DNA from 2 places in the Kocuria sp. CPCC 204721 genome. Region 2 is predicted to be linked to the other one. Evidence: riboswitches for the same ligand, from Rfam matches in the RefSeq annotation. Region 2 holds a riboswitch; the other holds the start of a gene.

Region 1 (4,180 bases), on a different contig from region 2:
TCGCTATGTGACCTGAGACCGATATCGATCCCGATCACTACGAGGTGGTTCCCGTGTCCGCAAATGCCGTCGGTTTCACACTCCTGATCCTCCGAGTCGCCCTGCTCCTGGGGAAGTTCGTGCACGTCAAGGTGGGTTGGGTCCAGAGCCTGTTCCTGCCGAGCTCCATCATCGGCGGCGCGATCCTCCTGCTCCTGGGCCCGCAGGTGCTGGGCCGCTTCGACGGGCCGTGGGGCGAGAACGGCCTGTTCCGCAGCGACGAGTACTACCCCGCCGGCACCATGACCAGCCGCCCGTCCTCCGTGGAACCGTTCTCCCTGCACATGTCCATCGCGGCCGTGGCTGGCGGCGTTCACCATCCTGGCGGTGGTCGGCATCGCGTTCAACGTGGCCATTTTCCTGTGGTTGGCACCCCACATCATCGGTCGCTACTAATTCGGGCGCGGTATCGGTGACTTCCGCCAGTCCATGGGTGTGACCGCCACCGGGCTGATCCTCATGCGCGTGGTGGGCCCGGAGGCCAAGACCCGGTGTTCGAGGCGTTCGGTTACAAGCAGCTGGTGTTCGAACCGTTCTTCGGGGGCGGGTTGGTCACGGTGCTGGCCATCCCCGTCATCTACCTGACCGGCGTGCGGCCGTTGTTCTTCGTGATGCTCGCGGTGTTCGTGATCGCGGTGCTCACGGGTCTGTTCTACGTCCATCCACGTGAGATGAAGGACCGGGAACTGCACACCCGGGAGATGGAACAGCAGGAACGAGCGGCCACTGACCCCGAGCCCGCTCGCAGCGTCCCCGGCTTGACTCCCGCCCCGCCGGGTTCGGACAATGAGGTAATAGGTCACGAGAGTCAGCGCGAAGCCCCAGCTAGCTGACCGGCAACCCTCCCTTCCGCGGTGGGGTGCCCTGGGTGAGGACCTGGCCGTGGCGTCGACCGACGTCATGCGGCAAGCGCGGGTCGTTGGTGCCCGGTCACAGCACGGGCACCGTGCGGATCGCCACCGGACCCCTGATCCCTCCGAGAAGGAGTACGGCCATGAGCACCGCTCCCACCCCCGACAATCCCCAGGGCTGGTCGTTCGAAACCCGACAGATCCACGCGGGCCAGAACCCCGACCCTGTGACCGGGTCGCGCGCCCTGCCGATCCACCAGACCACGTCCTTCGTGTTCCCGGACGCCCGCACGGCGGCGGCCCGGTTCGCGCTCGAGGAGATGGGCCCCATCTACTCGCGCCTGACCAACCCCACCACGGAGGTCGTGGAGAACCGGGTCGCGTCCCTCGAGGGCGGCGTGGGGGCCCTGATGGTCTCCTCCGGACAGGCCGCGGCCACGCTCGCGATCCTCAACCTGGGCGGCGCCGGAACCCACGTGGTGGCCAGCCCGTCCCTGTACGGCGGGTCGTACAACCTGCTCAAGCACACGCTGCCGCGCATGGGCGTGGAGACCACGTTCGTCTCGGACCCGGACAATCCCGCGCAGTGGCGGGACGCGGTGCGCGAGAACACCGTGGCGTTCTTCGGTGAATCCATCCCGAACCCCCGCAACGACGTGCTCGACATCGAGACGATCGCCGGGATCGCCCACGAGGCGGGTGTCCCGCTCATCGTGGACAACACGATCGCCACGCCCTACTTGGTGCGGCCCATCGAGTGGGGCGCGGACATCGTGCTGCACTCGGCCACCAAGTTCCTGGGCGGCCACGGCACGGCGATCGGCGGGTTCATCGTGGACACCGGAGCGTTCGACTACTCGCGGGACCCCGAGCGCTTCCCCGGTTTCAACCAACCGGACGAGACGTACAACGGGCTCGTCTACGCCCGCGATCTCGGTGCGGACGGGGCCTTCGGCGTCAACCTCTCGTACATCCTCAAAGCGCGCGTGCAGTTGCTGCGTGATCTGGGGACCTCGATCTCTCCGTTCAACGCGTTCTTGATCGAGCAGGGCATCGAGACGCTGTCGTTGCGCATGGAACGTCACGTGGCCAACGCGCAGAAGGTCGCCGAGTGGCTCGAGGCCCGCCCCGAGGTGCGCTCGGTGTCCTACGCCGGTCTCGAGTCCTCGCGCTGGCACGACCGCGCCCTGAAGTACGCGCCCAACGGTGCCGGGTCGGTGCTCGGTTTCGTGCTCGACGGCGGCCGGGACGCCGGTGTCGCGTTCGTGGACGCCCTGAGCCTGCACTCCAACGTGGCGAACATCGGTGACGTGCGCTCGCTCGTGATTCACCCCGCCTCCACGACGCACGCCCAGCTCAAGGACGAGGAGCAGCTCGCGGCCGGCGTGGAACCGGGATTCGTGCGGCTGTCCGTGGGTGTCGAGGGCATCGACGACATCCTCGCGGACCTCGAGTCCGGATTCGCCGCGGTGGGTGCGCGCGGCGACGCTGCCGGTGACGCGGCGTCGTCGGCGGAGGACACGGGGAACTGACCATGACGGTCGTGGGCAACGGGCCGCGCACGCGGCGCGACGGCGTCGTACGGCGGGCCGAACTCGGCGAGCTCGTGCTCGAGTCCCGGTTCCGGCTGCCGGACGTGCACCTCGCGTACGAGACGTGGGGCGAGCTCGCGGCGGACGGTTCCAACGCGGTGCTGATCGAGCACGCGCTCACGGGTGACACGCACGTGGCGCGCGGTGGCGCGGGACACGAGGACGCCGCGAGCGCTCCCGAGGGCGCGGCCGCCGCGGCGGACGGTTGGTGGGACGGACTCGTGGGCCCGGGTGCCGCGATCGACACGGACCGCTACTTCGTGGTGTGCGCCAACATCCTGGGCGGGTGCTACGGCAGCACGGGACCCGCGAGTCCCGCACCGGACGGCGTCCCGTGGGGCTCGCGTTTCCCGCGCGTGACCGTGCGGGACTCGGTGACCGCGGAGGCCCTGCTCGCTCGGGCGCTCGGAGTCTCCCGGTGGCGGCTCGTGATCGGCGGGTCCATGGGCGGAGCTCGCGCCCTCGAGTGGGCCGTGTCCCACCCGGATCGGGTGGCCGCGTGCGCCGTGATCGCGGCCAACGCGCGCGTGGGTGCCGAGCAGCTCGCGTGGGGACAGGCACAGTCGCTCGCGATCCGCCAGGACCCGAACTTCCGGGGCGGCGACTACTACGCGGGCGAGTACCCGGAGGCGGGTCTGGGGCTCGCGCGGCGGATCGCGCACATCACCTATCGCAGCGCGCACGAGCTGGAGACGCGCTTCGGCCGCGAACCCCAACCCCGTGAGGACCCCGAGGCCACCCACGTCGCGGACCGCGGTCGGTACCAGGTGGAGAGCTACCTGGACCACCAGGCGTCCAAACTCGCGGGCCGCTTCGACGCGAACTCGTACCTGAGTGTCAACGAGACCTTGATGTCGCACGACGTCGCTCGGGGCCGCGGCGAGCTACGGGACGTCCTCGCCCGCACGCGGTGCGAGTGGCTCGTGGCCGCGGTGGACTCCGATCGGTTGTTCTTCCCCTCGGAATCCGCCGAACTCGTGGCTGCGCTACCGGGGGAGCAGGAGCTGCACACGATCACGTCCCCGAGCGGGCACGACGGGTTCCTGATCGAAACTCCGCAGGTGGGCATGTTGCTGCGGGAGACCGTGCTGCGGGATTGAGCAGGGAGCCCTGACGGGTCGGTTTCAGCGGTGAGACCCGGTGGGAACGGGTCGGCTTCAGTGGGCGCGGCCCTGACTGGCGGGACTGGGTGACCCGGCCCCGGGCCGGCTCAGGCCTCCCGGTCCTCGACAGGGATGCCCTCGCCCGCACCGGGGATCGTGGTGCGCCCGAACGAAGGGCGCTTGGCGGTGATGTTGTCCCCCGAGCTGCGACGCCGGATCCGGCGGCCGACCCACGGGACCAGGTACTTCCCGGCCCACACGAGGTCCTCTCGACGCGCCTCGCGCCACGTGCGCGCGGGGCGGTCCCCGAGTTCACCGGGAACCAGGTCGTGCTCGACCCCCAGGGAGTCCAGGACCTCGCACGCGATGAGCTGGTGGCCCAGGGGCGAGAAGTGCAACCGGTCCGGTGCCCACATGGCAGGTTCCCCCAGTTGCTGCAGTCCCCAGAGGTCCACCATCACGGCGTCGTGCCGGGCGGCCACCACGCGCACGTTCTCGTTGAAGATCGCCACGCGCCCGCGGATGCCGCGCAGCACGGGGGTGTTGCCGATGTCCGGGCCGTCGAACATCGTGACCGTGGCACCCGTGGCGGCGA
Region 2 (4,180 bases):
GTGCAGCAGGCTCGGGGGTTCGGGAGGGCCCGCGAGTTCGTCCGCTCGCGGCGCCAAGCGCGCCAGCAGGTCCGACGCCGCGGGGTCCAGGTGTCCCGCGTCGATCGCCGCGCGCAGCAACGGCTCGATGCGGCGGTGTAACAGGAAGTCGGCCCAGTCGTCCGTGGGCGTGAGATCCACCGGGAACGAGCCGATGCGTTCCGGCAGCTCCGCCGAGAGCCACCCGACGTGCGGGGCTCGCGCGCGGTGGATGGCCGCGAGACCAGCACCCATGCTGCGTTCCGTGGCACGGTCCTGCCGTCCGGGACCCTCGTCGATCCACTCGAGCACCAGGGCCTCATCGCCCACGTGATGCACCCTGGGCACCCGCACCTCGGCGGGGGCGACGGCGCGCAGCGCCTCGAGTCCCGCCGCCTCCAACGCCAACACACCCGCCGGGGCACCCGGCATGGTCTTGGCGAACAGGGGCCCGTCCGGGGTCTCGAGCCAGTAGGCGCGGGCGGTGTCCCCGCCGCTCAGGGGACGGGCATCGCTCACGCGCAGGTCCGCGACAATCTCACCGGGAAGCTCATCGATGGTGGCCATGCGTCTTGTCTACACCATGCCGCACTGCGCACCACCCCGGACGACTCAGTGGCCACAGTGGAACGCGTGGTGGACGGGGACACCCTGGACGCCACGATCGCGGGAAAGTCCACACGGGTGCGGCTGCTGAACATCAATACCCCGGAGGTCGCGCGGGACGGTCAGCCCGGCGAGTGCCTCGCGGACGAGGCCACGGCCAAGCTTGAGGACCTACTGCCCAAGGGATCCACGATCCACCTGGACTACGACGTGGAACGCACGGACCGCTACGGCCGCACCCTCGCCCGAGTGACCCGCGACGACGACGGGTTGAACGTCAACCAGGCACTCGTCAAGGCGGGCCTGGCAACGCCCATGACCGTGGGCGCCAACAGCACGTACCGGCGAGAGATGGACAGCGCGTACAACGTGGCCCAGGCCATGCAGGTCGGTTTCTTCGACCCGAAGCAGGACTGCGCGCCGCCGGGGGAATCCGCATCCCCCGGCACCACAACTCCGAGCACCGCGAGCCCGAGCGCGACGCCGAGTCCCACCTCGTCCTCCACGCCCACTCCCACGCCGACGCTCGAGGCGCCTCCCGCGGTCGTGGAGGACGAGGTCGCCGTGGGCGATCCGGCACCCCAACCCAATCCCGCTCCGCAACCGAACTACAACTACAACCCCGCCCCCGCGCAGCCCGCGGCACCTCAGCTACCGGCCGCGCCCCGGGTACCTGCTGCCCCGCAGCTGCCGGCGGCACCCCACGTGCCCCCGGCTCCCGAGAGTGATGGCGGTTATCCCGGTTACACCGGCCCCCGGTGCTACGAACCGGGAGGAAAGGTCTGGCACCCATGCTGAGTTGCTGATGACACGCCAAGGCACGCCCACCCGGTCGGTTGACCGGGTGGGCGTCCCTGCTTTTCGCCGCGCTTTCGTCACGCGGGTGCACCGGCGAGCCGCCGGATGCACGGCGGCCCGAACTCAGGGTTCGTGACGACCGGGGTTGGCGGTCGCGCTGCGCAAGGGGGACGGCGTCGTCGTCGGAGCGGGTGCCTGAGAGGACGCGGACCCGCCCGCGGCCGGCGCCGCGGCTATCGAGCGCGAGACCCAGTTCTCGGGTCCCAACTCGGGCATCTTCATGTCCTGCACGTCGTGGGGCAGGATGACCACGGCAGGGCCCAGGTGCCCCCGTGCGGTCCATTCAGCCCGCTTGGGAAGACGAGCGCGGCGGGAGGCCGGCGGTTCCGTCATCGTTCGTGGGCCTCGTCACGAGGCTGTGCTACGCTCGCTCGTAACAAAGGATCATGAGTCCCGGTGCGAAGCTCTGGCTAACCGGGCGGCAACCCTCCAGCTGTAGTGGGGTGCCCCAGATGAGGATCCGGCCGCCGCGCAACCGCGTGGTCGGCAAGTACGGCGCTCGGAGCTCATCCTCCGGCGTCCTAACGCCGGAGGATTTTTTATATGCCCGCACCCCTCGCAGCGTCAGAACCCGCGCCCGTGACTGGCCCGCCCACGGGGACGTCCTGGCTGGTCCGGCGCCCGCGCCGCTCCACGCTCGTCTCGTTCGAAGTGTTCCCGCCGCGGCCCACCGCGGACCCGGACACTGTGTGGCGCAACATCGACGCCATGGCCCAGGCCGGGCCGGATTTCTTCTCCGTCACCCACGGTCACGCCGGCCATCACGGTGTCTCCCGCGAGGCGCTGCGCCACCTGCGCCGCGCGACCAAGACCCCGGTCATGGCGCACTTCACGTGCGGTGGCACGGACCGCGCGGGTCTCGAGCGCGCCGTGGACCAGTTGCTGGACGACGGCGTTCGCGACCTCCTCGCGCTGCGCGGCGACCCGCCCCTGGGTACCGGGGAATGGCGGACCCCCGCGGGTGGCCTGGGCCGGGCCTCCCAACTGGTGGAGCTGATCCGGGACGTCGAACGACGTCGCTTCGGCACCGGGTTCCGCCCGGGTCAGCGGCCGCTGTCCGTGTCGGTGGCGTGTTACCCGTCCCCCGCGCGAGGCCGCGACTTCGAGGCGGATCTCGCGTCCCTGTGGGACAAGCAGGAGGCCGGCGCGGACTACGCGATCACGCAGGTGCTCTACGAACCCGAGGACTACGCCACGTTCCTGGAACGCGCGCGCTCGGAGGGCATCCACATCCCCGTGGTCGCCGGGCTCATGCCGCTGAGCAACCCGCAACGGTTGCAGCGCATGACCGAGATCACCGGGGTCCGGGTCCCGGAACGCCTCACCCGGTTCCTGCGCGCCGACACTCCCGAAGAACTGCGCCACCGCGGGGTCGCGGCCACCCTGTCCCTGATCGACGATCTCATGGATCTGGGCTGCGCCGGTTTCCACCTCTACACGTTCAACCGCCCCGAGGCGGCGCTGACCATCCTGGAGCACCTGCGGGTCCGGGATGCCGCTCGTGAATACCGAGGCCGCAGCCCCGCGGCCTGACCGCCGCACCAGCCCCGACCGACCCGTGAACCGCTCGTGTTGGCTTCGACCGCCACATCCGGGCAGGCCGAAAACCGTTCGTAGCGGCACCACCCACGGTGACGTTCCCCTTACCCCGCCGCGCCGGAGCACACCCGTTGCCGCGGTTCATCACACCCCTAACCGCCATACCCCACACCAGCTCCGAGGAGTTCCCATGAGCACCCAGCCCGTCCCGTTCCCCGCCGCCACGATCCTGGGCTACCCCCGCATCGGCCCCGACCGCGAGCTCAAGCGCGCACTCGAGTCCTACTGGAAGGACCCGCAACAGCACCCCGCCACCACCGTGCTGGACACCCTCGCCCGGTTGCGTGAGCGCACCGCCACGCGATTGTCCGAACTCGGCCTCACCACGGATCACGCGGTGCCGTCCGAGGGGTTCGCGGTGGACCACGTCCTGGACACGTCCCTGGCGCTGGGCGCGGTTCCCGCGCGGTTTATCGCGGACGGCTACGAGCCCGCCGCCCCGGACACGCCCCGCGGGATCGAGCTGATCACGGCGTTGTCCCGCGGCACCGATCGGTTGGAGCCGCTCGAGATGACCAAGTGGTTCGACACCAACTACCACTACTACGTACCCGAGATCGGCCCGGACACCCCGTTGCGTGCGAACCCCGAGAGCCTCGTGTCCCGCTACCGGACGACCCTCGGGACCACCGGGATCACCACCCGCCCGGTCCTCGTGGGCCCCGTGAGCCTGCTCTTGCTCTCACGCCCCGAGACCACCGATGCCGTCGCAAGTCACCCCCTGCAGCGCCTCGACGACGTCGTGGCCGAATACGCCGCGATCCTGCGAGCCCTGGCTGAGGCCGGCGTCGAATGGGTGCAACTCGACGAGCCGGCCCTCGCCGCGGACGGGTGGAGCGTGGAACGCACCGAACTCGTGGCCGCCCTCGAGAGCGCCTACACCCAACTTTCGAACGAGCAACAGCGCCCCGCGATCCTCGTGACCGTGGGCTACGGCGATGCTGGCGAGGACGCCCAGCTCGCCCTGGCCCACACGAACGTCGACGCCCTGGCCATCGACCTCGACCGCGGGGACGTCCCCGGCAAGAAGGCACTCGAGGCATGGGGCGAACGCCCCGTCGTGGGCGGCGTCGTGGGCGGACGCACCGTGTGGCGCACC

What was found. A riboswitch is a leader RNA that binds a small molecule or an ion and turns the genes downstream of it on or off. The one in region 2 is predicted to bind S-adenosylmethionine.
Region 1: it holds a riboswitch for S-adenosylmethionine, as region 2 does, so the genes downstream of both, RF637_RS11645 (bifunctional o-acetylhomoserine/o-acetylserine sulfhydrylase) here and RF637_RS09265 (methylenetetrahydrofolate reductase) in region 2, are expected to answer to the same signal.

The regions. Positions count from the first base shown of each region.
Region 1 is NZ_JAVKPO010000015.1:30,752-34,931, forward strand. It holds gene RF637_RS11635 (hypothetical protein) at 54-455, shown strand; gene RF637_RS11640 (hypothetical protein) at 531-872, shown strand; SAM riboswitch class IV at 837-957, shown strand; gene RF637_RS11645 (bifunctional o-acetylhomoserine/o-acetylserine sulfhydrylase) at 1,034-2,422, shown strand; gene RF637_RS11650 (homoserine O-acetyltransferase) at 2,425-3,582, shown strand; gene RF637_RS11655 (SGNH/GDSL hydrolase family protein) at 3,693-4,180, opposite strand, start outside.
Region 2 is NZ_JAVKPO010000008.1:89,138-93,317, forward strand. It holds gene RF637_RS09250 (fructosamine kinase family protein) at 1-585, opposite strand, end outside; gene RF637_RS09255 (thermonuclease family protein) at 634-1,422, shown strand; gene RF637_RS09260 (hypothetical protein) at 1,546-1,815, opposite strand; SAM riboswitch class IV at 1,865-1,981, shown strand; gene RF637_RS09265 (methylenetetrahydrofolate reductase) at 2,026-3,015, shown strand; gene metE (5-methyltetrahydropteroyltriglutamate--homocysteine S-methyltransferase) at 3,212-4,180, shown strand, end outside.